2 linked regions of the Acuticoccus sp. I52.16.1 genome follow. The protein of the gene in region 1 binds, or shares a complex with, the protein of each later gene. Links are inferred from orthologs where the notes say so. Each region holds a gene or a part of one and is shown on either strand. Other genes may lie near its edges.

Region 1 (8,265 bases):
CCGGTCGACGTGTTGAGCACAACCTCGGCGGCGGAGTTCGTCGTCTCCGCGCGGCTCCGGACGCGGCCCATGTTCTGGCTCACCGCGTCGGTGGAGCGGGCCGCCTGGGCGATGCTCTCGGTCACCTCGCGGATCGCCGCGCCCTGCTCTTCCAGCGCCGCCGCCATCGCGGTGGTGTTGGACGACACCTCGCCGATCACCGAGACGATGCGGTCGATCGTGGCGACGCTGGCGTTGGCGGCACCATGCATCGCGCCGATATGCTTCTCGATCTCCGAGGTCGCCTTGGCGGTCTGCTCGGCGAGGGCCTTCACCTCCTGGGCGACGACGGTGAAGCCCTTGCCGCTCTCGCCCGCCCGCGCCGCCTCGATCGTGGCGTTGAGGGCGAGGAGGTTGGTCTTCTCGGCGATGTCGTTGATGAGCTTGGTCGCGTCGGAAATGTCGGAGCTGGTCTTGGCGAGGGCGCGCAGGGTTTCCGCCGCCTTGTCCGCCTCGGTCACGGCCGAGCGGGCGCGGTCGGCGGCGGCGTCCACCTGATGGCTGATCTCCTCGGAGCTGGCGCTCAGTTCCTCGGCCGCGGCGGCGACGGTCTGCACGCTGGTGTTGCCCTGCTCGCAGGACTGCAGGATGTCGGCCGCGTCGTCGGTCATCTCGCGGGCGAGGCCGCGCAGGCTCTGAGCCTGCTGCGTCATTTTGCCGACGTCGCCGCGCATCGCCTCCACGACGTTGGAGATCTTGGCGTCGAGGTCGTCGGCGGTGCGGCGCACGTCGGCGGCGCGTGCGGCCTGGCTGCGCGCCTCGGCCTCCTTCTGCGCCGCCTGCAACTGCTCGCGTTCCATCACCATCCCGCGCAGCCGGCCGACCGAGCGGGCGATGGAGCCGATCGCATCCGCGCGCGCCGCATAGCGGCTCTCCTCCACCATCTCGCCGTTGGCCAGACTGTCGACACGCGCCGCGAGGTCCTGGGCGGGGCCCGACAGGTCACGCGCGGTGAGCCAGTTGACGAAGAGGACGACCGCCGTCGCACACAAGGTGAAGCCGATGCACAGCCAGCGCATGCCGGCGAAGGCGGCGTCCACCGTGTCGAGATAGACGCCGGTGCCGACGAACGCGTCCCACCCCGGCACGGGCACGAAGGCCGAGACCTTTCGCTGCGGCTCGGTCCCACCCTTGGCGGCGAAATAGTATTCCAGCGTGCCGCCGGTGCCCGATTTGATGGTCCGCGTCATCTCCTGGATGATCTTGACGCCGTTGATGTCGGTCGAATCCCACTTGTTCTGGCCCAGCGTGTCGGGTGCGCTGCCGTGGGCGAGGCGGGTGCCGACGTGGTCGTAGGCGAAAAGATATTCCTTGCCGCCCGAGTAGAGCATGCTGCTGACCAGCCGGCCCCAGGCGGCCTTCGCCTCGTCCTCGGTCATCTCGCCGCGGGCGACGGCGGCCTGGAACGGCTTGGCGGCGGTGGCCGCAGTCTCGGCGATACTCTGCGCCTTGGCGAGTTCCCGCTCGATCGCCTGCTGCTTGGCCTGCGGCAACACCATCAACATGAGCGCCACGAGCGTGATCACGTTGATCGCGCCGAGAAGCCACAATTTTCCCGCGATGGACAGTTTGCGATAGAGGCCAAGCATGCCCGTCTCCCACAGTGAGGTCGACTGCGAGCGATACCGCACGGGCGTTGTCCGCAGCTTGCGGCTCCGGGCGACGGATGGGATGCGAACTAACCGGCTACCGTCCCTCCGAAGATTGTGCGCCGCAAGATGGACGAAGGTGCATCGATCAGCGTACGTGTTTGAGCAAAAGTGGCTTTTGGGGGAGCGCGCAAGTGGATGCAGCAGAACGCGGTCGGCGTGGACGGCCAGCGATTACCGACCAGGAGGCGCTGACCTTCCATAGCCGCGGACGCCCCGGCAAGCTGGAGGTCACGCCCACCAAACCGATGGCGACGCAGCGCGACCTGTCGCTCGCCTATTCGCCCGGCGTCGCCGTCCCGGTCCGGGCCATCGCCGAGGACCCCGACAAGGCGTTCGACTACACCACCCGCGGCAACGTCGTCGCCGTGATCTCCAACGGCACGGCAATCCTGGGGCTGGGGAACCTCGGCGCGCTCGCCTCCAAGCCGGTGATGGAGGGCAAGGCCGTCCTCTTCAAGCGCTTCGCCGACATCGACGGGATCGACATCGAGGTCGACACGCAGGACGTCCAGGCCTTCATCGATTCGGTGAAGTACCTCGGGCCGTCGTTCGGCGGCATCAACCTCGAGGATATCAAGGCCCCGGACTGCTTCATCATCGAGAGCCAGCTGAAGGAACTCATGGACATCCCGGTGTTCCATGACGACCAGCACGGCACCGCGATCATCGCCGCCGCCGGCCTCATCAACTCCGCCTTCCTCACCGGGCGCGAGCTGTCGGAAATGCGTATCGTATGCAACGGCGCGGGCGCGGCAGGCATCGCCTGCGTCGAGCTGGTGAAGTCCATGGGCGTGCCGGCCGACAACATCCTCCTGTGCGACACCAAGGGTGTCATCTACGCCGGGCGCGAAGAGGGCATGAACCAGTGGAAGTCCGCCCACGCGGCACGGACCGACCGGCGCACCCTGGCAGAGGCGATGGACGGGGCCGACGCCTTCCTCGGCGTCTCGGTCAAGGGCGCGGTGACGCGCGAGATGGTCGCCTCCATGGCGCCGAACCCGATCATCTTCGCGATGGCCAACCCCGACCCGGAGGTGACGCCCGAAGAGGTCGCCGAGGTGCGTGACGACGCCATCGTCGCGACCGGCCGCTCCGACTATCCCAACCAGGTCAACAACGTCCTCGGCTTCCCCTACATCTTCCGCGGCGCGCTCGACGTTCGGGCGACCGCGATCAACGAGGACATGAAGGTCGCCGCCGCCGAGGCGCTCGCCGCCCTCGCCCGCGAGGACGTGCCGGACGAGGTCGCGGCCGCCTACCAGGGCAACCGTCCCCGCTTCGGCCGCGAGTACATCATCCCGGTGCCGTTCGACCCGCGGCTGATCTCCGTGGTGCCGCCCGCAGTCGCCAAGGCGGCGATGCGCACCGGCGTCGCCCGCCGGCCGATCGAGGACATGGACGGCTACGTCGAGGAGCTGTCGGCCCGGCGCGACCCGGTCGCCGGCACGCTGTCGCGCATCTTCGCCAAGGTCCGCCAGAACCCGCGGCGCGTGGTCTTCGCCGAGGGCGAGGAGGAGGCGGTCATCCGCGCCGCCGCCTCGTTCGTGAACCAGGAGCTGGGCACCGCGATCCTGATCGGCCGCGAGGAGACGGTGCGCGAGCAGGCCTTCCAGGCCGGCATCGAGATGCGGCCGGGGCTGGAGATCGCCAACGCGCGCATCTCCAAGCGCAATACCGAGTACGTGCAGTTCCTGTACGCCAAGCTACAGCGCAAGGGGCACCTCTTCCGCGACTGCCAGCGCATGATCAACCAGGATCGCAACTTCTTCGGCGCCACGATGGTGGCGCTGGGGGACGCCGACGCGATGGTGACCGGCGTGACCCGCAACTACGCCGTCGCGCTCGACGCGCTGCGGCTCGCGATCTCGGCCAAGCCGGGGCACAAGATCATCGGCGTCTCGCTGGTCCTGGCGCGCGGCCGCTCGGTCATCGTCGCCGACACCGCCGTCAACGAGGAGCCGTCCGCCACGGACCTGGCCGACATCGCCGAGGAGACCGCCCGCGTCGCCCGGCGCCTCGGCTACGAGCCGCGCGTCGCGATGCTGGCCTCCGCCAACTTCGGCAACCCGCCGGGCGAGCATGCCGAGCGGGTGGAAGAGGCGGTGAAGATCCTCGGCAAGCGCCGGATCGACTTCGAGGTCGACGGCGAGATGGCCGCCGACGTGGCGCTGAACCCGCAGCTGATGCAGTCCTACCCGTTCTGCCGCCTGTCGGGTCCGGCGAACGTGCTGCTGATGCCGACGCTCGACGCCGCGTCGATCGCCACGAAGATGCTGCAGGAGCTGGGCGGGTCCACCGTCCTCGGGCCGATCCTGGTCGGCCTCGACAAGCAGGTGCAGATCGTGCCGATGGGCGCGCGCGACATCGACATCGTCAACATGGCGGCGATCGCGAGCTTCGGCGTCAACTGACGTGGCCGGCGCGCCGGTCGCGATCGCCTTCCTGCGCGCCGTCAACGTGGCGGGGCATGGCCGCCTCGCCATGACCGACCTCGCCCGCGCCGTCACCAGCCTCGGCGGCACCGACGCCGTGACGGTCCTGCAGACGGGGAACGCGGTCTTCCGCCTCCCCGCCGGCACGGCCCCGGATGCCTTCGCGGCCGCCCTCGCCGACCGGCTCGCCGCCGACCCGGGCGTCGCCACCGAGGTGATCGTCCGCCTGGGGAAGGACTGGTCGGCGACGCTCGCCGCCAACCCCTTCCCCGCCGTCGCCGCCGAGACGCCGCGCAAGCTCGTCGTCATGCCGCTCAGGAACACGCCGGACGCGGCGCGGGTCGCCGCACTCGCCGCCGCCATTGCGGGGCGGGAGGAAGTCGCGGCGGTCGGCACCACGCTCTTCGCGGTCTATCCGGACGGGGTCGGCCGCTCGAAGCTGACGACGGCGCTGATCGAAAAGACGCTCGGTACCCGCGGCACCGGCCGCAACTTCGACACCGCCCGCAAGATCGAGACGGCGGCGCTGACGCTCAGCGCCGCGTGAGCGTCAGGTAGCGCGGCGTGCGGCCTTCGCGCAGGGCCTTCGCCTCGTAGCGCGTGCCGGGCCAGCCGGCATAGGGCGTGGCGGTGTCCTCGGTCAGGTCGAAGGCGTCGTGCGCCGCGACATGGGCGCGGGTCCAGTCCACATAGGTCGGGATGTCCGAAGCGAAGCGCACGACCCCGCCGGCCCGCACCGCGCGGGCGAGCCGGTCGAGCCCGTCCTCGGAGATGAAGCGGCGCTTCCAGTGGCGCTGCTTGTGCCAGGGATCGGGGTAGAGCACGTCCGCCCGCTCCAGCGCGCCCTCCGGCAGCCAGTCCAGCACCCGCCGCGCGTCACCCATATAGAGGCGCACATTGGAAAGGCCCTCGGCCTCGACGGCCGCGGCGGTGCGCATCATCCCGGTCTCGAACGGCTCGACGCCGACGAGGCCGACGTCCGGCGCCGTGCGGGCGTGGTGCAACAGATGCTCGCCCCCGCCGAAGCCGACCTCCAGCCGCACCGGGCGGCCGGCGAACAGCGCCGCGAGGTCGGCCGGCTGTGCGAGATCCAACGCGAGGCGGTCGTAGGCCGGGTCGACCTTGTGGCCGTGGGTGCGGCGGCGGCCGTAGAGGCCGTCGACCGGTGCCTTCTGCGCCCGGCCCAGCAGCGGCTTCTCGAAATGTACCCGCTCGAACGCGGACATGCCGCTGCGGCGGGCCTCGCGATAGCCGAGCCGGCGGTAGAATTCCAGGTTCCGCGCCACGCGCGCGGTCGTATAGAGCGTGATCGTGCGGGCGCCGGAGCGGCGGGCCTGTCGCTCGATCCGCCGCATCAAAGCCCGGCCGACGCCGAGCCCGGCGAAGTCCTTCGTCACCGCGACCGCCTCGACGTAGACGTCGCCCTCGGCGTCCGTCTGCGCGACCAGCACGCCGCACGGGCTTGCGCCCACACTGGCGATGAGCACGGTGCAGGTGGCGATGGCCTCGGCAATGTCCAGCGAAAGCGGTGCAGGCGGGCGGCCGATGACGGCCTCGCGCCCTTCGAACGCGTCGGCGATGATACCGCCGATCGCGCCGCGGTCGTCCGACCGGGCGACACGAATGGCGACCTCGGCCGCAACGGGGCGCGCGCCTGGCGACGGCGCCCCCTCGCAGTGGCCCCGCTGAGGATCAGCGAGGCCGGCCGGCACGTCAGGCGTTGCTACGAAGAGCCTCGACAAGATCGGTCCGCTCCCAGGAGAAGCCGCCGTCCGCTTCCGGCTCGCGACCGAAGTGGCCGTAGGCCGCCGAACGGGCGTAGATCGGACGGTTGAGCTGCAACGCCGTGCGGATCCCGCGCGGCGACAGGTCCATCGACTTGGCGATGGCCGCCTCGATGCCCTCGTCGCTCATGCCGTTCTTCAGGGTGCCGTGCGTGTCGACGTAGACCGACAGAGGCTGCGACACGCCGATGGCGTAGGCGAGCTGGATCGTACAGCGATCGGCCATGTCCGCGGCGACCACGTTCTTGGCGAGGTAGCGCGCGGCATAGGCGGCCGAACGGTCCACCTTCGTGGGGTCCTTGCCGGAGAACGCGCCGCCGCCGTGCGGGGCCGCACCGCCGTAGGTGTCGACGATGATCTTGCGCCCGGTGAGGCCGCAGTCGCCGTCCGGACCGCCGATGACGAACTTGCCGGTCGGGTTGACGTACCAGATCGTGTCGTCGGTCAGCCATTCGGCCGGCATCACCTCACGGATGTACGGCTCGACGATGCCGCGCACGTCGTCCGACGTCAGCGACTCGCTCATGTGCTGGGTGGAGAGGACGATCGAGGTGCAAGCCACCGGCTTGCCGTTCTCGAAGCGCAGGGTGACCTGGCTCTTGGCGTCCGGGCCGAGCTCGGGCTCGGTGCCGTCGTGACGCACCTCGGCGAGGCGCTTCAGGATCTGGTGGGAGTAGTAGATCGCCGCCGGCATCAGAACGGGCGTGTCGTTGCACGCGTAACCGAACATGATGCCCTGGTCGCCCGCGCCCTCGTCCTTGTTGCCGGACGCGTCGACGCCCTGGGCGATGTGCGCCGACTGAGCGTGCAGGTGGACGGCGACTTCGGCCGTCTTCCAGTGGAAGCCGTCCTGTTCGTAGCCGATCTCACGGATCGCGTCGCGTGCGACCGCTTCGATTTTCTCGGGGGTGATGGTGTCGGGCCCACGGGTTTCGCCCGCGATCACGACGCGGTTGGTCGTCGCGAGGGTCTCACACGCGACTCGAGCCTCAGGCATCTCCCCCAAAAAGAGATCGACGACCGCATCGCTTATCCGATCGCACACCTTGTCGGGGTGCCCTTCTGAGACGGATTCACTCGAGAACAGATAGGATTGCCGCGCCAATGCTATGACTTTCCGGGGTTTGGGGCTCCGCCGCCCTGGGAGAAACAAGCGTTTGCGCAGGAGCACGCCAAACGCACCGCGCCGCGAAAGGGGTCCTCGCGGGCGGCGCATTCATCAATCAGATCGGCCTGACGCCGTCAACACGACGATGAGTTTGCAAACCGGTCAGTTAGCCGAAAGCCGAGATGTCCGGCGGGGTGGTCGCTCAGGGGCGCTGGCCGTCCGCGAGGGTTTCCACCAGATCGATGATTCTGCGGCGAATTCGGGCATCTGATATGCGGCTGAAGGCCCTTGCCAGCGCATGGGCTTCACCGCTCGGAACGTGCGGCAGGTCGAACGCCGTGCCCAGGTCCTCGGCGAAGCCGTACTCCATGTTGCGGTCGGCGTCGGGGTTATTTTCTTTCGCGTCTTCGAAGAAATATGCAACGGGGACGGTCAGAATACGGGCGATTTCTTGCAAGCGGCTCGCGCCGATGCGGTTCGCACCCTTCTCGTACTTCTGCACCTGCTGGAACGTCACGCCGAGCTGGTCGCCCAGCTTCTCCTGCGTCATCCCCACCATCGTTCGGCGCAACTTCAGTCGACTGCCGACATGAATGTCGATCGGATTCGGCTGTTTTCGCGGCGCCATGACGTCAACCCGTTTCATATTTCCCTCAAACTCGATGCCCCCAACTCGACGTCGGCACGGCGCGGACCCGATGGTCGCCTCGGGTTGCGGGAGATCAACAACCTTTACCCTACCTGGTTGCGTCGTCTCAAGTTAAAAGTGTTATCCGTAAACAGTTGGGGCGTCAGATACTCCACCCTTTTCATCCACGCCGCCCACCCTTCAGACGCCAGACCTCCGCCCCAACGCAACCCATGCGAGCAACAAGGTGACGACCAGAAGGAACGGGGCGTAACCGAAGCGGGCGTAGAGCGTCGAGACGCTTTCACTTAACGATATGTCGCGAAAAGCCAACCGGCTTAGCAAAATTTCATCTTTTACCCGGCCGTAGGCATCAATTGTGCCCGATAACCCGGTATTTGCGACACGAACCGTCGGCAAGCCTGCCTCAATGCTACGCAACACCACGTGCCGAAAGTGCTGATAGGGGCCCGGCGTATCGCCGAACCAGGCGTCGTTCGTCAGGTTGAGAATCCACCCGGCGGGAGCGTGTCCGGGTTGGTGGGGAAAGATTGCCTCGTAGCAAATTCGCGGCCGGGCGGGTGGCAGGCCGGGCACCTCGAGCACGTCCCGCGGGTCCCCC
Region 2 (16,945 bases), 2.7 Mb from region 1 along the record:
TGGTCGGCGGTGTTGTCGCGCAGCGGCAGGCCGATGCGGGCGAGGATGCCGGCGCGATAGTCCGCGTCGCGGCTCCAGTCGAGATAGGAGACCAATACGGCGCCCGGGCAATGGGCCGTCTCCCCGGCGAACTCGCGCGCATACTGGACCCAGAGGTCCAACTGGCGGTCGAACGTGGCGATCGCGCGGTCGACGTCCTTGTCGCGCACCTCGAACAATTTCAGGCGGCTGGCGGCCCAGTTGAAGACGTCGCGCAGGAGGATGAGCGTCACCCGGCGCGCGGCGGGGCCGACGACGGCGTCGTGATCGGCGATCAGCGGCCGGCCGGCGAGGCGGACCAGCTCCAGGTTCTCGTAGGAGATGACGAGGAGCGGCTTGGCCGCCTGCCGCAACGCCTCCATCCGCGCCACGTCCCAGCGGTCGACCTTCACCGTGCCCTCGACCGGTCCGGCACGATGGTAGAGGAAGGGATCGGCGAAATGGTCGACATTGTTGAGGAAGACCGGCGGCGTGTCGGCCTGCTTCACCAGCCAGGCGATGAGCGCGTGGTTGCCGCTGCGCTGCAGGCCGAGGACGTCGATCTCCAGATCGGTGGGACCGGGCGTGGTCGGCACCGGCGGACCGGCCTGCGCGTCGACCAGGCGCTGCGGGTCGCCGCCCGTCACCACCGTCTCGACGAAGCGGCCGAGCGACAGCCCGCGTCCGGCCATCGCATGGGCCACCGTGTGCTCGGCCTCCTGCACCGTGACCCGGCGCACGGCGGCGCGGTCGGCCGCGACGAGCCGGTCGGCGTGGCGACGGTCGGCCGGCTGATTGCTGCCGTGGACGACCGTGTAGCGGATCGCCGGGTCGATGCGCGTGGCCGCGTCGTCGAGCGTCCAGGCCGTCACATCCGCGGCGTGGCGTGCCCAGCGCCGGTCGAAGGCGGCGAGGTCGGGGCGGATCGTGCTCTGCGGCGCGAAGGCGATGGCGTGGCGGCACCCCGGCAGGTCCCGCGCCAGGGCGACGGCGGCGAACCCGCCCATCGCGTTGCCGGCCGCCACCGTCTCGGCGATCCCCGCCCGGGCGGCGTGGGCGGCGAGGATCGCGCAGGCGGCCCGGTCGCAGCCGTTGTACCAGAGCCGCGCCTTGTCGGTGACGATGTAGGCCGGCCGCTCGCCGCGCAGCGCGTCCGCGAAGGCGAGCGGGGTCAGCCCGGCGACGCGCGCCTCGATCCCGGCGAAGACCACGAGCGCCGCGCCCGCCCCACCGGCGCGGTAGGCGATGCGCAACCGCTCGTCCTCGTGAACGATCTCCGGCGGGGTGAGGCTGCGACCCGGTCCGGGGCGGGCGGGCGTGGTGTCCATGGATCCTCGTGCGCCGGGATCCGCCGGCGGTCGCGGACGGCGCAGCGGCGCGCCGGGGCTGGACATAGGCCACGCCCGGCGGGCAACGCAACTCGCCGCGCCGGCGGACGGGTAGGTGGAACGGCCGGGTGGACCGGTGGCGGGTTGGCGGGCGGGTAGGCGGCCGTCAGGCCGGCTCGTCGGCCGTGGCGGGCACGGTGAACTGGGCGCACCAGCCGTGCGGCGCGATGCGGCCCGCGACGAGATCGCACTGCGGCCCCGCGAGCGCGCTCGCCAGATAGTGGCTGCATCCGGCACAGCGCTGCTCGCCGTGTGGGCGCTCCATGTAGTCGACCATCGCGCGGTCGAGGGCGCCGCCGCCCGCTCCGTCGAGCGTCCCGCCCCTCAGTGGCAACGTCCCCTGGCGGCATCGACCGTCGATCAATACGCGCCCCATGATTGTCCTCCCCCGGCGCGGCCGAGCCGCCATGTTCGCCAAACGCGGACCCGTCGCCGCTCTTTTTATCAATAGTAAAATATCATTCAGATTCAAGCTAGAATAATTACAATCTAAATCCCAATGCACCGCACGTCGCGGCGACGGGGACGAGCCGGCCATGTCGACGACGGCTCGCTGCGCTATCTACCGGCGCATGTCTCAGCCGTTTTACATCGAGTGGGGCGCCATCGCCCGGCTCGCCCTCGTCCAGGCCGCCATCGCGGCGGTGACCGTGATCCCGATTTCCACCATCCCGCGGCTGATGGTCGAGGAGATCGGCCTCATGGCGCTGCTGCCGGCGGGCCTCATCGGGGTGCACTACACGGTGCAGACCTCGCGGGCGCGGTTCGGCCACGGGTCCGACCGCAGCCGGCGCCGCACGCCGTGGATTCTGGGCGGCGTGGTGCTGCTGGCGGTATCCGGCGTCGGCTGTGCGCTGGCGACGCGGCTGATGGTGGCCTCGCCGGTAATGGGCTACATGGCGGCTCTTCTCGCCTACGCGGGAGTCGGTGTCGGGATCGGGGCGGCGGGCACCACGCTCTTCGCGCTCGTGTCGACCACGGTGGCGCCGCAGCGGCGCGCGCCCGCCGCGACGACGATCTTCCTGACGATGATCCTCGGCCTGGTGCTCACCTCCAAGCTCGCCGGATCGGCACTGATTCCCTTTTCCTACGCGACCCTCGTCGGTGTCTCGCTGACGGTGAGCCTCGCGGCGCTGGCGGTGACGGGGCTGGCCCTCCTCGGCCTCGAAGCCGGACACGCCCCCTCGCCCGCGGCCGCCGACACGGCCGCCCCCGCGCGCTTTCGCGAGGCCTTCGCCGAGGTCTGGCGCGACGGGCGCGTGCGCGGGTTCACGGCCTTCATCTTCCTGTCCATGTTCGCCTACAACATGCAGGAATTGGTGATGGAGCCGTTCTCCGGCGCGGTGTTCGGCCTGGAGCCGGGCGCGTCGACGCGGCTGTCGGGCGATCATCACGCCGGCGTCTTCGCGGGGCTCATCGTGGTGGCGGTCCTGGGGCGGCTTGCGAAGGGGCGGCCGACGGCGCTGGTGGCGGCGACCGTCTTCGGCTGCCTGGCATCGGCCGCGGCGCTGGCGGGGCTCGCCGCGGCCTCCGTCGCCGCGCCGGACTGGCCGCTGCGGCCCACCATCCTCCTCTACGGCCTCGCCAACGGCGTCTTCGCCGGCGGGGCGATCGCCGCCATGTTCTCGCTCGCCGCCGACGGCGAGGGGGGGCGCGAGGGCACGCGCATCGGCATCTGGGGCACGGCGCAGGCGCTGGGATTCGGTCTCGGCATGGTCGCCGGCGCCGGCCTTCTGGACCTCACCCGCACGCTCGCCGCCGACCATCTGGCCTTCGCGAGCGTGTTTCTGGCCGAGGGCACACTTTTTGCGCTTGCGTCTTTCGTCGCAATACGTGTGCTGCCCGTCGCGCCGAAAACCCTGGAAATCCGCACCGTTCGAGGCTGACCAATTGTCTCAGCCCCACTTTCGCATGGCCGAAACCGACACGGCGACGCTGGACTCGACCCCCCACAATCAGAATATGTCTAATGCGAGATCCGATTGAGGGCACGATGGACTACGAGCGACACTTCGCCGATAGCCTCGATGCGCTGAGGAACGAAGGCCGCTACCGCGTCTTCGCCGACCTCGAGCGCCATCGCGGCGCCTTCCCGCGCGCAACGCGTCATCATCGCGGCCAGGGGCCCGATGAGGTCACGGTGTGGTGCTCGAACGACTATCTGGGAATGGGCCAGCACCCCGCGGTCCTCGCCGCGATGCACGAGGCGCTGGACCGCTGCGGCGCCGGTGCCGGCGGCACGCGCAACATTTCGGGCACCAATCACGACCACGTGGAGTTGGAGCGCTCGCTTGCCGACCTGCACGGCAAGCCCGCAGCCCTCCTGTTCACCTCTGGCTACGTGTCCAACTGGGCCGCGCTCGGCACTCTGGCGGCAAAGCTCCCCCATTGCGCCGTGTTCTCGGACGCGATGAACCATGCCTCGATGATCGAGGGCATCCGTCACAGCCGGGCCGAGCGGCACATCTTCGCCCACAACGACCCCGAGGATCTGGACCGCCGCCTTCGCGAGGTCGACCCGAGCCGTCCCAAGCTCGTCGCCTTCGAGAGCGTCTACTCCATGGACGGCGACATCGCCCCCATCGAGGAACTGTGCGACGTGGCCGACAAGCACGGCGCCATGACCTACCTCGACGAAGTGCACGCGGTGGGCCTCTACGGCCCGCGCGGCGGCGGCATCGCCGAGGCGCGCGGCCTGATGGACCGCCTCACCGTCATCGAGGGGACGCTCGGCAAGGCGTTCGGCGTCGTCGGCGGCTACATCGCCGCGTCGAAGAACCTGTGCGACTTCGTGCGCTCGTTCGCCTCCGGCTTCATCTTCACCACGGCGCTGCCGCCGGCGGTGGCTGCCGGCGCCCGCGCCTCGATCGAGCACCTGAAGACCTCCAACGCCGAGCGCGAAGCCCACCAGGCGGTCGTCGCCAAGGTGCGCGCGCGCCTGAAGTCGATCGGCATCCCCGTGCTCGACAATCCGAGCCACATCGTCCCGGTGATGGTGAACGACGCCGCCAAGTGCAAATGGCTCTCCGACATCCTGCTCGACCAGCACGGCGTCTACGTCCAGCCGATCAACTATCCGACCGTTCCCAAGGGCACCGAGCGGCTGCGCATCACCCCGTCCCCGGTCCACACCGATGCCGACATCGACCATCTGGCGCACGCCTTGTCGGATCTCTGGTCGCAGTGCGCCCTGGCCCGGACGTCCGCCGTCGCCTGACGCATAAATCACCTACAAGTTGAAACAAGGCGGCTCCGGCCGCCTTTTTTCGTACCCGGCGCCCCCATCGGCGCGTCGATGCGCCGCATTCCCGGCGCTCGAGTCGGCAGGCGCCGACCATCGATTCGACGGCCACAGCCCCAATGATCGTTCTATAGTCAAGCGCCAAGCCTCCGGCGCGACACTTCACGGCAGGCATTTATCCACACATGCCGATCGTCTGTGGAAAACTTCTGCGGCCATTCGATCGAATTGTTTGTTTCACCGAGGCGGAGGGTTCCCACCCCGCGACACTCGGCGCTAACAGGGCCCCGCCGGCGCCGAGACGCCGCCGCCGCCGATGGGACACCTCCACGTTGAGGCCTCGGCATCCGCAAACAGGACCACGAACATGCTTCACGCTAGGGCCGCCCTCGCGACGGCTGTCGCCGCTCTCTTCCTGGCCACCTCCCTGCCGATGGCGACCGACGCCATGGCCGGCAAGGTCAGCAGTGGTGTGGCGTCGTATTACGGCAAGCGCTTCCATGGCCGCCGTACCGCCAACGGCGAGCGCTTCAACATGAACGCCCTCACCGCCGCGCACCGCTCGCTGCCCTTCGGCACCAAGGTCAAAGTCACCAACCCGCGCACTGGCCGCTCCGTCACCGTGCGCATCAACGACCGCGGGCCCTTCCACGGCGGACGCAGCATCGACCTTTCGCGGGCTGCCGCCGCCAAGATCGGCATGGTCGACGCGGGCGTCGCCAAAGTGAAGATCGAAATCCTCTGACACGACGCCGAGCGGTGCCGTCGCGCCGCTCCTCCGCCGCCACCCTCACCATCACCGATCCCGATCGCCCTGCGCCACCAGAAAGAATTGGCCGCATGACGAGGGTTGCGTCACGCTGGCCTCGACGACGGGGAGCACGGCGATGATCACGATCCACGGGATGACCGACTCCGGGAACTGCTACAAGCCGCGCCTGCTGGCCGCACTCCTGGAGATCCCGTTCCGCCACAACGAGGTCTCCTTCCTCGACGGTGGCACGCGGGACCCCGCCTTCCTGGCGAAGACGCCGAACGGCAAGGTCCCGCTGCTCGAGCTGGAGGACGGCCGCACGCTGCCCGAATCGAACGCGATCCTGTGCTACCTGGCCGAAGGGAGCCGCTTCGTACCGGCCGACCGGTTCGCGCGGGCGCAGATGATGTCCTGGCTCTTCTTCGAGCAATATAGCCACGAGCCCCATGTCGCGGTGCGCCGCTCGCTCGTCGTCTATCCGCAGCTCGCCGCCTCGGCGACGCCGGAGCGGATGGCTGCCACCCTGGCCGGAGGCCGCAAGGCGCTGGCGGTGATGGAGGCGCGCCTTGCCGTGGCGCACTGGTTGGTGGACGACGCGCCGACGCTCGCCGACATCGCCCTCTACGCCTACACCCACCTCGCTCCCGAGGGCGGGTTCGACCTGGCCGAGACGCCCGGCATCGCCCGCTGGCTCGCCCGCGTCGCCGCTCTCCCGCGCCACCGCCCGCTCGACTGGACACCCGCCGGCTAGCCCAGCCCCGCGCCGGCGCACCACGACAAGATGGCGGCCCCACCGATGAAGGTGAGGCCGCCATGGTCGCAGGGACGGATCGGGTCGAGGGGGTTTGGCGGCGCGCGTCAGCCGAAGAGGGCGTCGACGTCGTCCTGGTTGACGACGCCGTAGTCGCCGTCCAGCGCCGGACCGTTGAGGAGATCCTTGTCGGTCTTCTCCTTCTTCTCCACCGGTGCGGTCAGCTCCTGGGCCTTCCACACGTCGACCATCGAGGCGATTCGCTCCTCGATGAACGACAGCGAGGCCACCACCTTCGAGATGCGCTGGCCCGTGATGTCCTGGAAGTTGCAGGCTTCGAAGATCTGGATGACGCTGTTGGAGATCGACTGTGCGCGCTCCGCGTTGGCCCCCTCCAGGTCTCCCGCCATCTCGGCGACCAGCGTGTCGATCGTCTCGGCGGCGGCGAGGATGGTGTCCGTCGCCATCTCCGTGCCTTCGACGACGGCGCGCAGTTCGTCGGCGGCCCGGGCGTTGGACTGATCGCCCTCGCTTCGGGCGTAGAGGGCGCCGATCTCGGTCTTGGTGACGTCGATCCGCTTTTGAATATCATCGACGCCGCTCCACAGGGCGATCGCATTGTCGACCTTCTGTTCGCTGGCCCCGCCGCTGCCTTGGCCGCGTGCGGTGTGCAGCTCCTTGAGGATCGTCTCCACCTGGTGGGTCATCGGCGAAGATTCGGCAAGACGCCGTGCTTCTGCGATCTCGACCCGGAATGGTCTTGCCATGTCCAAATGACTCCGTTGACGCACGACCTAACGATACACGCAACGGACGCATTTTCAACCTGAGGGCGCAGGCGCAGGTGAGTGTGGCGCAAGGTTCGGTCTCAGCTTCGGGCAAGCGTATCAGATTAAACCCGAATGGCTGAACATTCGCTCGAACCGGGCGTGCAACATCGCGGAGCAACCGATGTCCCTTGACTTGACGATGCCAGTCCTCGTGGTCGACGACTACAAAACCATGGTTCGTATCATCAAGAACCTTCTTCGTCAGATCGGCTTCACTGACGTCGATGACGCGTCCGACGGCAGCGAGGCGCTCGAGAAGATCAAAGCCAAGAAATATGGCCTCGTGATCTCCGACTGGAACATGGAGCCGATGACCGGCTACGAACTCCTCAAGCAAGTTCGTGCCGACCCGGAGAACTCGGAGATGCCGTTCATCATGGTGACCGCCGAGGCGAAGTCCGAAAACGTCGTCGCCGCCAAGAAGGCCGGTGTCAACAACTACATCGTGAAGCCGTTCAATGCACAAACGCTGAAGGGCAAGATCGAATCGGTCTTCCAGCCGGCCTGATCCCCGTCACCGACGGAGGGCGCGTGCGGGTTGTGGCGGGTGGAAATTCGGGAAAGTGAAGAACATTCCTTCACAACCCGACACAACCTGAAGTCTCCCGATAAAGTTGTCTTCTGGGTTGCGGGACCGCAACCTTCGCGTATTGGTTGTACCCATGACGCCGAGCCCAGCGGCCCCCGCGTCGGCCCGGCGACCAGACACTCACGCCGTAAAGGAAGGCAGGAATGTACATCGTAATCGACTCGCGTGAGGTTGTTGCCAACGGTTACAAATCCGGCTTCGAGCGCGAAGGCCTCGCCTGCACGACCTTCGCCGGGGCCGAGTTCGCCGATTGGCTACACTCCATCTCCGACTCGGACGCTGCCGCCATCCAGGCCGTGATCCTCGGCGCCATCGAGGATCGCTACAACATCCCCTCGCTGGTGCGGAACCGGGCCAAGACGCCCATCATCGCCCTGAAGGAGGAGAGCGGTCTGGAAGAGACCCTCGAACTCTTCAACGTCGGTGTCGACGATGTGGTCAAGAAGCCCGCGCCGGTGCGCGAGCTGGTGGCCCGCGCCAACGCCATCTGGCGCCGCTCCAGCGACGCGCGCGAGGAGGCCCAGTTCGGCCGCCTCACCGTCTTCTTCGACAGTCGCGATCCGACCATCGACGAGACCCCCGTCGAGTTGCCGCGGCGCGAGCGCCAGATCCTGGAATATCTGGTCAAGAACCGGCGCCGGCGCATCACCAAGACCCAGCTCTTCAATGCCATCTACGGCCTCTTCAACGAGAACGTCGACGAGACCGTGATCGAGGGGCACATCTCCAAGCTGCGCAAGAAGCTGCGTCTGCGCCTGGGCTACGACGTGATCGACGCCAAGCGCTTCGCCGGCTACGCCTTCATCGGCGACCGGGCGGCTTGCGAGATCGAGCGGCCGGTGCCGCGCGAGACGGTCGAAGGGAGCCCGGTGCTGTCCCTCGTCGCCTCGAACCCGAGCCTCGACCGGGGCGTCAACCGCAACGGCCCGCGCCCGGTCTGACGCCGGCGGCCACGCCTCGGCCCCGGCACCCCCTGCCGCCAGGCCGCGCCGGCCGACGCCTCGACGACGCCCCGCCTGGGATGACCTCCGGGCCCGGGGCGGGCGCCCCTCCCCGCGAAGCGCGCGGGTGGCGCTCGCGTGCGGGCTGAGACATTCGGCCCCAATCATCACGTGCTATTGCGCGCGACATCGCCGCCTCACCCGGTACTATACTTGCATGTCGTGCGACTGCGCGACCGTACCGCGGACACCGAGGGAGGCGCGCATGGCACCTGTCACTCTTCGTTCGATCGTCGCCGCCTGTACCGGGCTCGCCGCTCTCGCCGGCACCGTCCTCGCCGCGGCACCCGCGTCCGCGCAGTTCTCCAACTGCCACGCCATCGCCGACGCCTTCCCGAACGCGCGCATCATCCGCGTCGCCAACGAGACGCCGCAGCGCGATTACACCGTCGAGATCCGCTACATCGGCCACTCGACCTTTCGCATCACCGCGCCCGACGGGACCACCATCGCCACCGACTATGCCGGAAGCGCCGGCGCCGGTCCGACGCCGGACGTCGTCACGATGAACCACGCCCACACCAGCCATTTTACGAACTTCCCCGATCCCGCGATCCCGCACGTTTTGAAGGGATGGGGCGAAGACGGGCAACCGGCGCAACATATGCTCCAGGTCGGCGAGGTGCTGGTGCGCAACGTCACCTCCGACATCCGCAACTATCTGGGCGTCGAGGCCGACGGCAACTCCATCTTCATCTACGAGATCCAGGGCCTTTGCATCGGCCACCTCGGCCACCTGCACCAACCGCTCTCGGATGCGCAGGTCGCCGAGATCGGCCGGCTCGACGTGGTGTTCGTGCCGGTCGACGGCTCCTACACGATGGACCAGCGGGCGATGATGGAGGTCGTGTCGCGGCTGCGCGCGTCGATCGCCATCCCGATGCATTGGTTCGGCGCCTATACGCTGGCCGACTTCATCAACCGCACCCGTGCCGACGGGCTGACCATCGCCATGCCGTCGGACCCGGTGCTGCGCGTCTCGCTCAACTCGCTGCCGGAGCGGCCGACGTTCGTCGTCTTGCCGCGCACCTTCGGCGAGTGACGCCCGGCCCTAGTGGATTGACTCAAACGCTTGGAACCCGCGTTTGCGTGCGGCGATAATGGCATCGGGATCGGCGCGCCAGACGAAGGGCTTAGCCTCGGTGTCGTTGTGTTGGGCGATGAAGCGGTTGATGGCGGCCTGCAGGTCGACGACGCCGGTGAAGACGCCGTACTTCAGTCGTCGGCGGGTGAGTTTGGCGAAGAAGCCCTCGACGGCATTGAGCCAGGAACTCGATGTCGGGGTGAAGTGGAAGGTCCAGCGGGGATGGCGGGCGAGCCATCGCCTGACCTCGGGCGTCTTGTGCGAGGACACGTTGTCGAGGACGACATGGACGATCCGGCCCGGCGGGATGTCGCGTTCCAGCGCGTTCAGGAACCTGATGAACTCCTGATGGCGGTGGCGCGACATGTTTTTCCCGAAGACCTCGCCGGTCAGGACATTGAGCGCGGCGAACAGCGTCGTGGTGCCGTTGCGTTTGTAGTCGTGGGTCATGGTGGCGCCGCGGCCCCTCTTCAGCGGAAGGCCGGGCTGGGTGCGGTCGAGCGCCTGGATCGGGCTCTTCTCGTCGATCGACAGCACCACGGCGTGGGCCGGCGGCGCCACGTAAAGCCCCACGACATCACGCAGCTTCTCCACGAAGGCGGGGTCGCGGGAGAGCTTGAAGGTGCGCCAGCGGTGCGGGGCGAGGCCATGCGCGGCCCAGATCCGCTGCACCGTGACGACGCCAAGCCCGACAGCCTTCGCCATGGCCCGTGCCGTCCAGTGGGTCGCCTCGTGGGGCGGCGGCTCATGGGTCAACCGCACCACCTCGGCCACTTTGTCGGGCGCGACCGGCGCCTTGCCCGGCGGCCGGGACTTGTCCCAGAGCAGCCCCTCGACGCCGTCCGCGGCGAACCGCTCCTGCCATCGCCAGACGCTGGTCTTGCTCTTGCAGGTCGCCGCCATGATCGCGTGGGTGCCGTGCCCGTCGGCCGTCAGCAGCACGATGCGCGCCCGCCACATATGCTTTTGCGGGGTGTTCCGGCCCGAAACGATGGCTTCGAGCCGCGTTCGCTCGGTCCCCGAGACCGTGAAGGAGATGCCTGTTCGCATCTCTCTCATTCGCACGGGCTTACCCTCAACGGAATCCCAAAACGGACCCTTTTGAATGGGTCAATCCACTAGCGTGTCCGGGCGCGAGTGATGATCTGGGCAAGTGAGGGTCCGGGCCGCAGACCGTCTGTGCGTCAGCGGTCGGGGCCCGCGTCCTCCGGCGCTTCGCCGAGGGGGGCGTGCATGCGGGTCGCGGGCGGGCGCTGCGGGGTGATCGCGATCGCGGTCATGATCAGGCAGGCGGCAGCCCCGTGGGCCAGCGTCAACGGCTCGCCGAACGCCAGCCAGCCGATCAGGAACATGGTGGGCAATTCCGCACTGCCGGCGATCGCGGTCGACACCGCGCCGAGCCGCGGCGCGAACGTCACGTAGAGGAGTTGCGGCAGCAGCGCGCTGGCGATCGCCATGACGGCGATGGTGACGAGCGCGGCCGGCTCGAGCGGCAGGATCTCGGCCGGCGGCAGCTGGACGAGCAGCGGCGCCACTCCCAGCACCGCCCCCAGCGAGACCGAACCGGTGGCCGCCAGGGGCGGTAGCGCGCCGAGCCGATGGGCGATCACGTTGAGCAGGAAGCCGTAAGCCGCCGGCGTCGTGAGGCCGAAGAGAATCGCCGTCGCCGCCCCCCCGAACGAAACGATGGGCGTGCCCACCAGCGCCGCGGCGACGATGAGGACCGCCGCGAGCGCCCCGCGCGTCCCCGGCCGCTCGCCGAACAGGAGCGCGGCGAAGGCGATGGCGAACAACGGGTAGGTCATGAAGAGGACCGCCACCTCGGCGACCGGCAGGCTCCGCAGCGCCACGACGTAGCCGATCCACCCGAGCGCGATGGTGGCTCCGCCGGCGATCCCCCACAGCGTCGCCGTCCGCCGCGGCCCGCGCACGACCAGGAACGGCGCCAGCACCAGCGCGGTGAGCGCGAAGCGGAAGAAGGTGACGGCGGGTGCGGCCATGCCGAATTCCGGCAGCACCCGGCCGAAGTAGGCCGTGGTGCCGAACAACCCCGCCCCCGCGATGATGGCGAAGATGCCGGCGGGGTGGTGTCGGGCGGAGGCGAGGGAGGCGGACGAGGAACTCATCCTTCTCCTCTAGAGTACGCGGCCGGCGCGGTCTCCACCGCATCGCACCTACCGGCCCCGCGGCGGACCCGCGTGGGGCGATGCACCGTCACAGGCGCGGCACCCGGCCGATTTTACAATTTTCGCGAGAAATGTGCGGAAAATCCAACGCAGCTGGATGCAAGACGGCACGCCTATGACAGTCGATGCCAGAGCGAGTGTGTCCATGGTCGATGTCAGTACATTCAACTACTGCTTCCCCACCAGCCGGTGCGGCGTCAACTGCCCCGCGCTCCCGGCCGATCTGGGCGAAACCTACCTGGAGCACGAGTTCGAGGTGGCACGGCGCAGCGGCCTCTACGGGCGTATGCTGCGCGAGGGGGTGCTGACCGACGGCCTGTGGTTCTGGGACCTGCTCGAGCCGGACAACTGCTACATCAGCCCGGGCTTCTGGCGTGCGCTGGGATTCGCCCCGTCCACCCGGCCGCCGCTGATGGCGCACTGGCGCGCGCTGGTCTTCGAGGAGGACCTCGCCGCGTTCGAGGAGAAGATCGCCGCCCACCTCGCCAACCCCGCCACCCCCTACGACCAGGTCCTGCGTTGCCGAACCGCCGACGGAGCGACGCTGCGGGTGCGCTCACGCGGCGTCGCGCTGTTCGAAGACGGTGCGCCACGCCGCATGTCCGGCACCTTCGACGTGCTGGGCGACATGCGCGAGGACGTCCTGTCCGACAAGATGTCCGAGGTTCTGGAGCTGTCGCAGGACGCGATCTCCGTGTGGTGCATGCGCCGCGGGGTGCGACGCTGGAACCGCGGCGCGGAAGCGATGTTCGGCTTCACCGCCGAGGAGATGCAGGGCGAGATCGCCCATGAGCGCATGTGGGCTCGATTCTCCAGTGAATGGCCGGAGATCCTGGCGACGATCGAACGCGGGCGATCGTGGACCGGCGAGGCCGAGTGGCACGCCAGATCGGGCCGCACCGTCTACACCTCGACCACCCTGCAACGCATGGCGATCAGCGGAGGCGACACGCTCGTCCTGCAGGTGGACCGGGACGTGACGGCCAAGGTGGAGCTGCGCGAGCGGCAGCGCGTCATGACCCGCGAATTGAACCACCGGGTGAAGAACCTCTTCGCCGTGATCCGCGCGCTGGTGAAGCTCTCGTCCCTCGGCCAGGATCACGTGCCGGCGCTGGTGCGCGAGCTGGACCAGCGCATCGCCGCGCTCGCCGCCGCGCACGTCGTCAGCCTCGGCTACGAGATGGAGGACGGCGCGCCGTTGGGCGAGGTGCTCGAGGCGGTGCTGGCCCCCTACCCCGCCAGCCGCGCCGCACTGGAACTCGACGGGCCGAGCCAATGGCTGCCGCAGAGCCGGATCACACCCATGGGCCTCATCCTCAACGAATTGGCCACCAACGCGCTGAAGCACGGTGCCTGGTCCTCGCTGGAGGGGCGGGTGAGCGTGCGCTGGGAGCGCGTCCACGGTGACGGCGCCGAGCTGATTCGGCTGACGTGGGAGGAAATCTCGCCCTCGTTCCGCCCCAGCGGCACCGAAGCGACGCGCCGGGGCTTCGGCTCCGAGCTGATCGAGATGTCGACCGCCCAGATGGGGGCGGTCCTGTCACGCAGCGAGGGGCGGGCCGGCGTCCGGCTCACCCTCACCTTCGAGGCCGGCGTGCAGGTCGGCGCCGCAGCGCGTGCCCCCACCCTCCAACCGACGTCTGCCAGGAGCCACGTCCCATGATTGCAGAACCCTGCGAATCCACCCGCCTGCTGCGGCCGATGGCGACCCGACGCCAGCGCGTCCTATTGGTGGAGGACGAGGCTCTCATCGCACTGACGCTGAAAATGATGCTCGAGATCGACATGGGCCTCGACGTCGTCGGCCCGATCGCCCGGCTGGACGAGGCGATCGAGGCCGCGAGGACCGAACTCCTGGACCTCGCCCTGCTCGACGTCGCGATCATCGGCGGCGACGTCTTCCCGGTCGCCGATATTCTGCAGGCGCGCGACGTCCCGATCATCTTCCACACCGGGCACGGGCTGAAGGAAGATTTGATGGACTACTACGGCTGCGCCGAGGTCTTCTCCAAACCGTCCGACGATGCGGCGTTGCGTCACGCGATGACCCGCATGATCTCCGGCCCCGCCGCCGGCACCGGCTGACCCCGCTCCGCGCGATCGGCCGCACCGGCCCGTGCCATCGCACACTATTCGCCGGGCTTTCACATCATCACCCGGTCACGAGCGATCGGACCGGCCCGGCGCAATGGATGGAATGCCGCCGCGCGATTGATCCGCCCCACCCCCGCCCCCATCTGAAGGACGCAAAAAGTGTGACGCTCGTCACATTCGCGCGTTGACACTCGGACGCACCCATCATATCTCCCGGCCAGCGCTTGGCACTCACCTCAGGGGAGTGCCAACAGCGGCAAGACACTCAGAGACCGGGCACCAACGCCCCTTTTTGTCATGAGGACAGATATGAACTTCCGTCCGCTGCACGACCGCGTCGTCGTGCGCCGCATCGAGTCCGACACCAAGACCAAGGGCGGGATCATCATCCCCGATACCGCCAAAGAGAAGCCGCAGGAAGGCGAAGTCATCGCCGTCGGCCCCGGCGCCCGCGACGAGAACGGCTCCGTCCAGCCGCTCGACGTGAAGGCTGGCGACCGCGTCCTGTTCGGCAAGTGGTCCGGCACCGAGGTGAAGCTCGACGGTGAGGACCTCCTCATCATGAAGGAGAGCGACATCATGGGCGTCGTCGAAGGCGTCGCCGTCTCCGCCTAACTCACCGCGCCTCGAACAGATTTAAGGGAGCCCCACATGGCTGCTAAGGAAGTTAAGTTTTCGACCGACGCGCGCGACAAGATGCTCCGCGGCGTCGACATCCTCGCCAATGCCGTCAAGGTGACGCTCGGCCCGAAGGGTCGCAACGTCGTCATCGAGAAGTCCTTCGGTGCCCCGCGCATCACGAAGGACGGCGTGACCGTCGCCAAAGAGATCGAGCTGGAAGACCGGTTCGAGAACATGGGCGCGCAGATGGTGCGTGAGGTCGCCTCCAAGACCAACGACCTCGCCGGCGACGGCACCACCACCGCGACCGTTCTGGCCCAGTCGATCGTCCGTGAAGGCGCCAAGTCCGTGGCCGCCGGCATGAACCCGATGGATCTGAAGCGCGGCATCGACATGGCCGTCGTCGCGGCCATCAAGGACCTCGACGCCCGCGCCCGCACCATCAACACCTCCGACGAAGTCGCCCAGGTCGGCACCATCTCCGCCAACGGCGACAAGGAAGTCGGCGCGATGATCGCCGAGGCGATGCAGAAGGTCGGCAACGAGGGTGTCATCACCGTCGAAGAGGCCAAGTCGCTCGAGACCGAGCTCGAAGTCGTCGAGGGCATGCAGTTCGATCGCGGCTACATCTCGCCGTACTTCGTGACGAACGCCGAGAAGATGACGACCGAGCTCGAGGATCCCTACATCCTCATCTTCGAGAAGAAGCTCTCCAACCTCCAGGCGATGCTTCCGATCCTCGAGGCCGTCGTGCAGTCCGGCCGCCCGCTCCTCATCATCGCCGAGGACGTCGAGGGTGAGGCTCTGGCCACGCTCGTCGTCAACAAGCTCCGCGGTGGCCTGAAGGTCGCGGCCGTGAAGGCGCCGGGCTTCGGTGACCGTCGCAAGGCCATGCTGCAGGATATCGCCATCCTGACGAACGGCCAGGTCGTCTCCGAGGACCTCGGCATCAAGCTCGAGTCCGTCTCGATCGAGATGCTGGGCCGCGCCAAGAAGGTGTCGATCAACAAGGACGAGACCACGATCGTCGACGGCGCCGGTGACGCCGAGGACATCAAGGGCCGCGTCGCGCAGATCAAGCAGCAGATCGAAGAGACCACCTCCGACTACGACCGTGAGAAGCTCCAGGAGCGCCTCGCGAAGCTCGCCGGTGGTGTGGCCGTCATCCGCGTCGGTGGTGCCACCGAGGTCGAGGTGAAGGAGAAGAAGGACCGCGTCGACGACGCCCTCAACGCGACCCGTGCGGCCGTCGAGGAAGGCATCGTTCCGGGTGGTGGTGTCGCCCTGCTGCGCGCCAAGACCGCCGTCGCCAAGCTCTCCTCCGACAACCCGGACGTCGCGGCCGGCATCAAGATCGTGCTGCGCGCCCTCGAGGCTCCGGTGCGTCAGATCTCCGAGAACGCCGGTGTCGAAGGCTCCGTCGTGGTCGGCAAGATCCTCGAGAACGACAACATCGACTTCGGCTTCGACGCGCAGAACGAAGAGTACGGCAACATGATCGAGCGCGGGATCATCGACCCGAAGAAGGTCGTGCGTCACGCTCTCCAGGACGCCGCGTCGATCGCGTCGCTGCTCGTCACGACCGAGGCGATGGTCGCCGAGGCCCCCAAGAAGGACTCCGGCCCGGCGATGCCGGCCGGTGGCGACATGGGCGGCATGGGCGGCATGGGCTTCTAAGCCCGCGCCACCGTCCTCACGGACAGAAAGGGCCGCGCCTCGCGCGGCCCTTTTTTTATGCGCACTCGGCGGCGGCGCGACGCGGGCTCGACCATCGCCAGGCATGCCGACCGCGCGCCCCGCGACAAGCACGAGGAAATGGGCTTCTCCGACGGCTGGAGCACCCCGCTCGGCCAGCTGGTCGGCGTCGCCGCGACCCTGTATCGGCGCGCACCTGACCCGCGAGCGCGGCTGCGATATGATGCCGGGCCGCCCCGGCTGGCGGTGCCCCCGGCGCAGCACCGCCGCGGCCCCACGGGAAAAGGTGAGACGATGACCGGCCCCGCCACGGACGATCCGAACGCCGGCCAGCGCGCGTTTTGGAATGGAGGCCCGGCCCTGCTGCGATGGCGTGACATGCAGCCGACACTCGACCGCCTCTATCACGGGATCACCCTGCGCCTCCTGGAGATCCTCGCCCCCGCCCCCGGCGAGGACGCGCTCGACATCGGCGGTGCGGCCAGTGAGACGACTCGCCAGCTCGCCGCGCGCGTCGCCCCCGGCGGCCGCGTCCTCGGCGTCGACATTTCCGACGGGCTCGCCCGGGCCGGCCGCGACGCGCTGGCCGCGGCGGGCCTCACCAACGCCGAGATCGTCGTCGCCGACGCGCAGACCTACCCCTTCCCGCCGGCGCAATTCGACGTGGTCTCGTCCCGCTTCGGTGTCATGTTC

What was found.
Region 2: the proteins of metK (region 1) and groL are in contact, whole or in part, in a cryo-EM structure (PDB 8P4O), measured with the Escherichia coli proteins. The link is inferred for Acuticoccus sp. I52.16.1 from one-to-one orthologs.

Annotation. Positions count from the first base shown.
Region 1 is NZ_CP094828.1:3,851,424-3,859,688, reverse strand. What follows is about bases 4,925-7,860. They hold metK (methionine adenosyltransferase), read right to left. Parts: upstream 7,013-7,860; coding sequence 5,837-7,012; downstream 4,925-5,836. Other genes in these bases: lnt (apolipoprotein N-acyltransferase), read right to left, coding at 7,845-7,860; MRB58_RS17315 (helix-turn-helix domain-containing protein), read right to left, coding at 7,218-7,661; MRB58_RS17325 (GNAT family N-acetyltransferase), read right to left, coding at 4,925-5,865. Outside these bases: MRB58_RS17340 (methyl-accepting chemotaxis protein), read right to left, coding at 1-1,628; MRB58_RS17335 (NADP-dependent malic enzyme), read left to right, coding at 1,823-4,102; MRB58_RS17330 (DUF1697 domain-containing protein), read left to right, coding at 4,104-4,670; more of MRB58_RS17325, read right to left, coding at 4,657-4,924; more of lnt, read right to left, coding at 7,861-8,265. UniProt on the Escherichia coli protein: Catalyzes the formation of S-adenosylmethionine (AdoMet) from methionine and ATP.
Region 2 is NZ_CP094828.1:1,119,505-1,136,449, forward strand. What follows is about bases 14,048-16,910. They hold groL (chaperonin GroEL), read left to right. Parts: upstream 14,048-14,587; coding sequence 14,588-16,234; downstream 16,235-16,910. Other genes in these bases: groES (co-chaperone GroES), read left to right, coding at 14,246-14,551; MRB58_RS05085 (class I SAM-dependent methyltransferase), read left to right, coding at 16,631-16,910. In the rest of the region: MRB58_RS05005 (hypothetical protein), read right to left, coding at 1-1,346; MRB58_RS05010 (hypothetical protein), read right to left, coding at 1,513-1,782; MRB58_RS05015 (BCD family MFS transporter), read left to right, coding at 1,943-3,292; hemA (5-aminolevulinate synthase), read left to right, coding at 3,400-4,623; MRB58_RS05025 (septal ring lytic transglycosylase RlpA family protein), read left to right, coding at 5,015-5,392; MRB58_RS05030 (glutathione S-transferase family protein), read left to right, coding at 5,535-6,152; MRB58_RS05035 (protein phosphatase CheZ), read right to left, coding at 6,260-6,919; MRB58_RS05040 (response regulator), read left to right, coding at 7,104-7,490; MRB58_RS05045 (response regulator transcription factor), read left to right, coding at 7,715-8,512; MRB58_RS05050 (MBL fold metallo-hydrolase), read left to right, coding at 8,778-9,614; MRB58_RS05055 (IS630 family transposase), read right to left, coding at 9,624-10,706; MRB58_RS05060 (DMT family transporter), read right to left, coding at 10,841-11,782; MRB58_RS05065 (sensor histidine kinase), read left to right, coding at 11,988-13,505; MRB58_RS05070 (response regulator), read left to right, coding at 13,502-13,927; more of MRB58_RS05085, read left to right, coding at 16,911-16,945.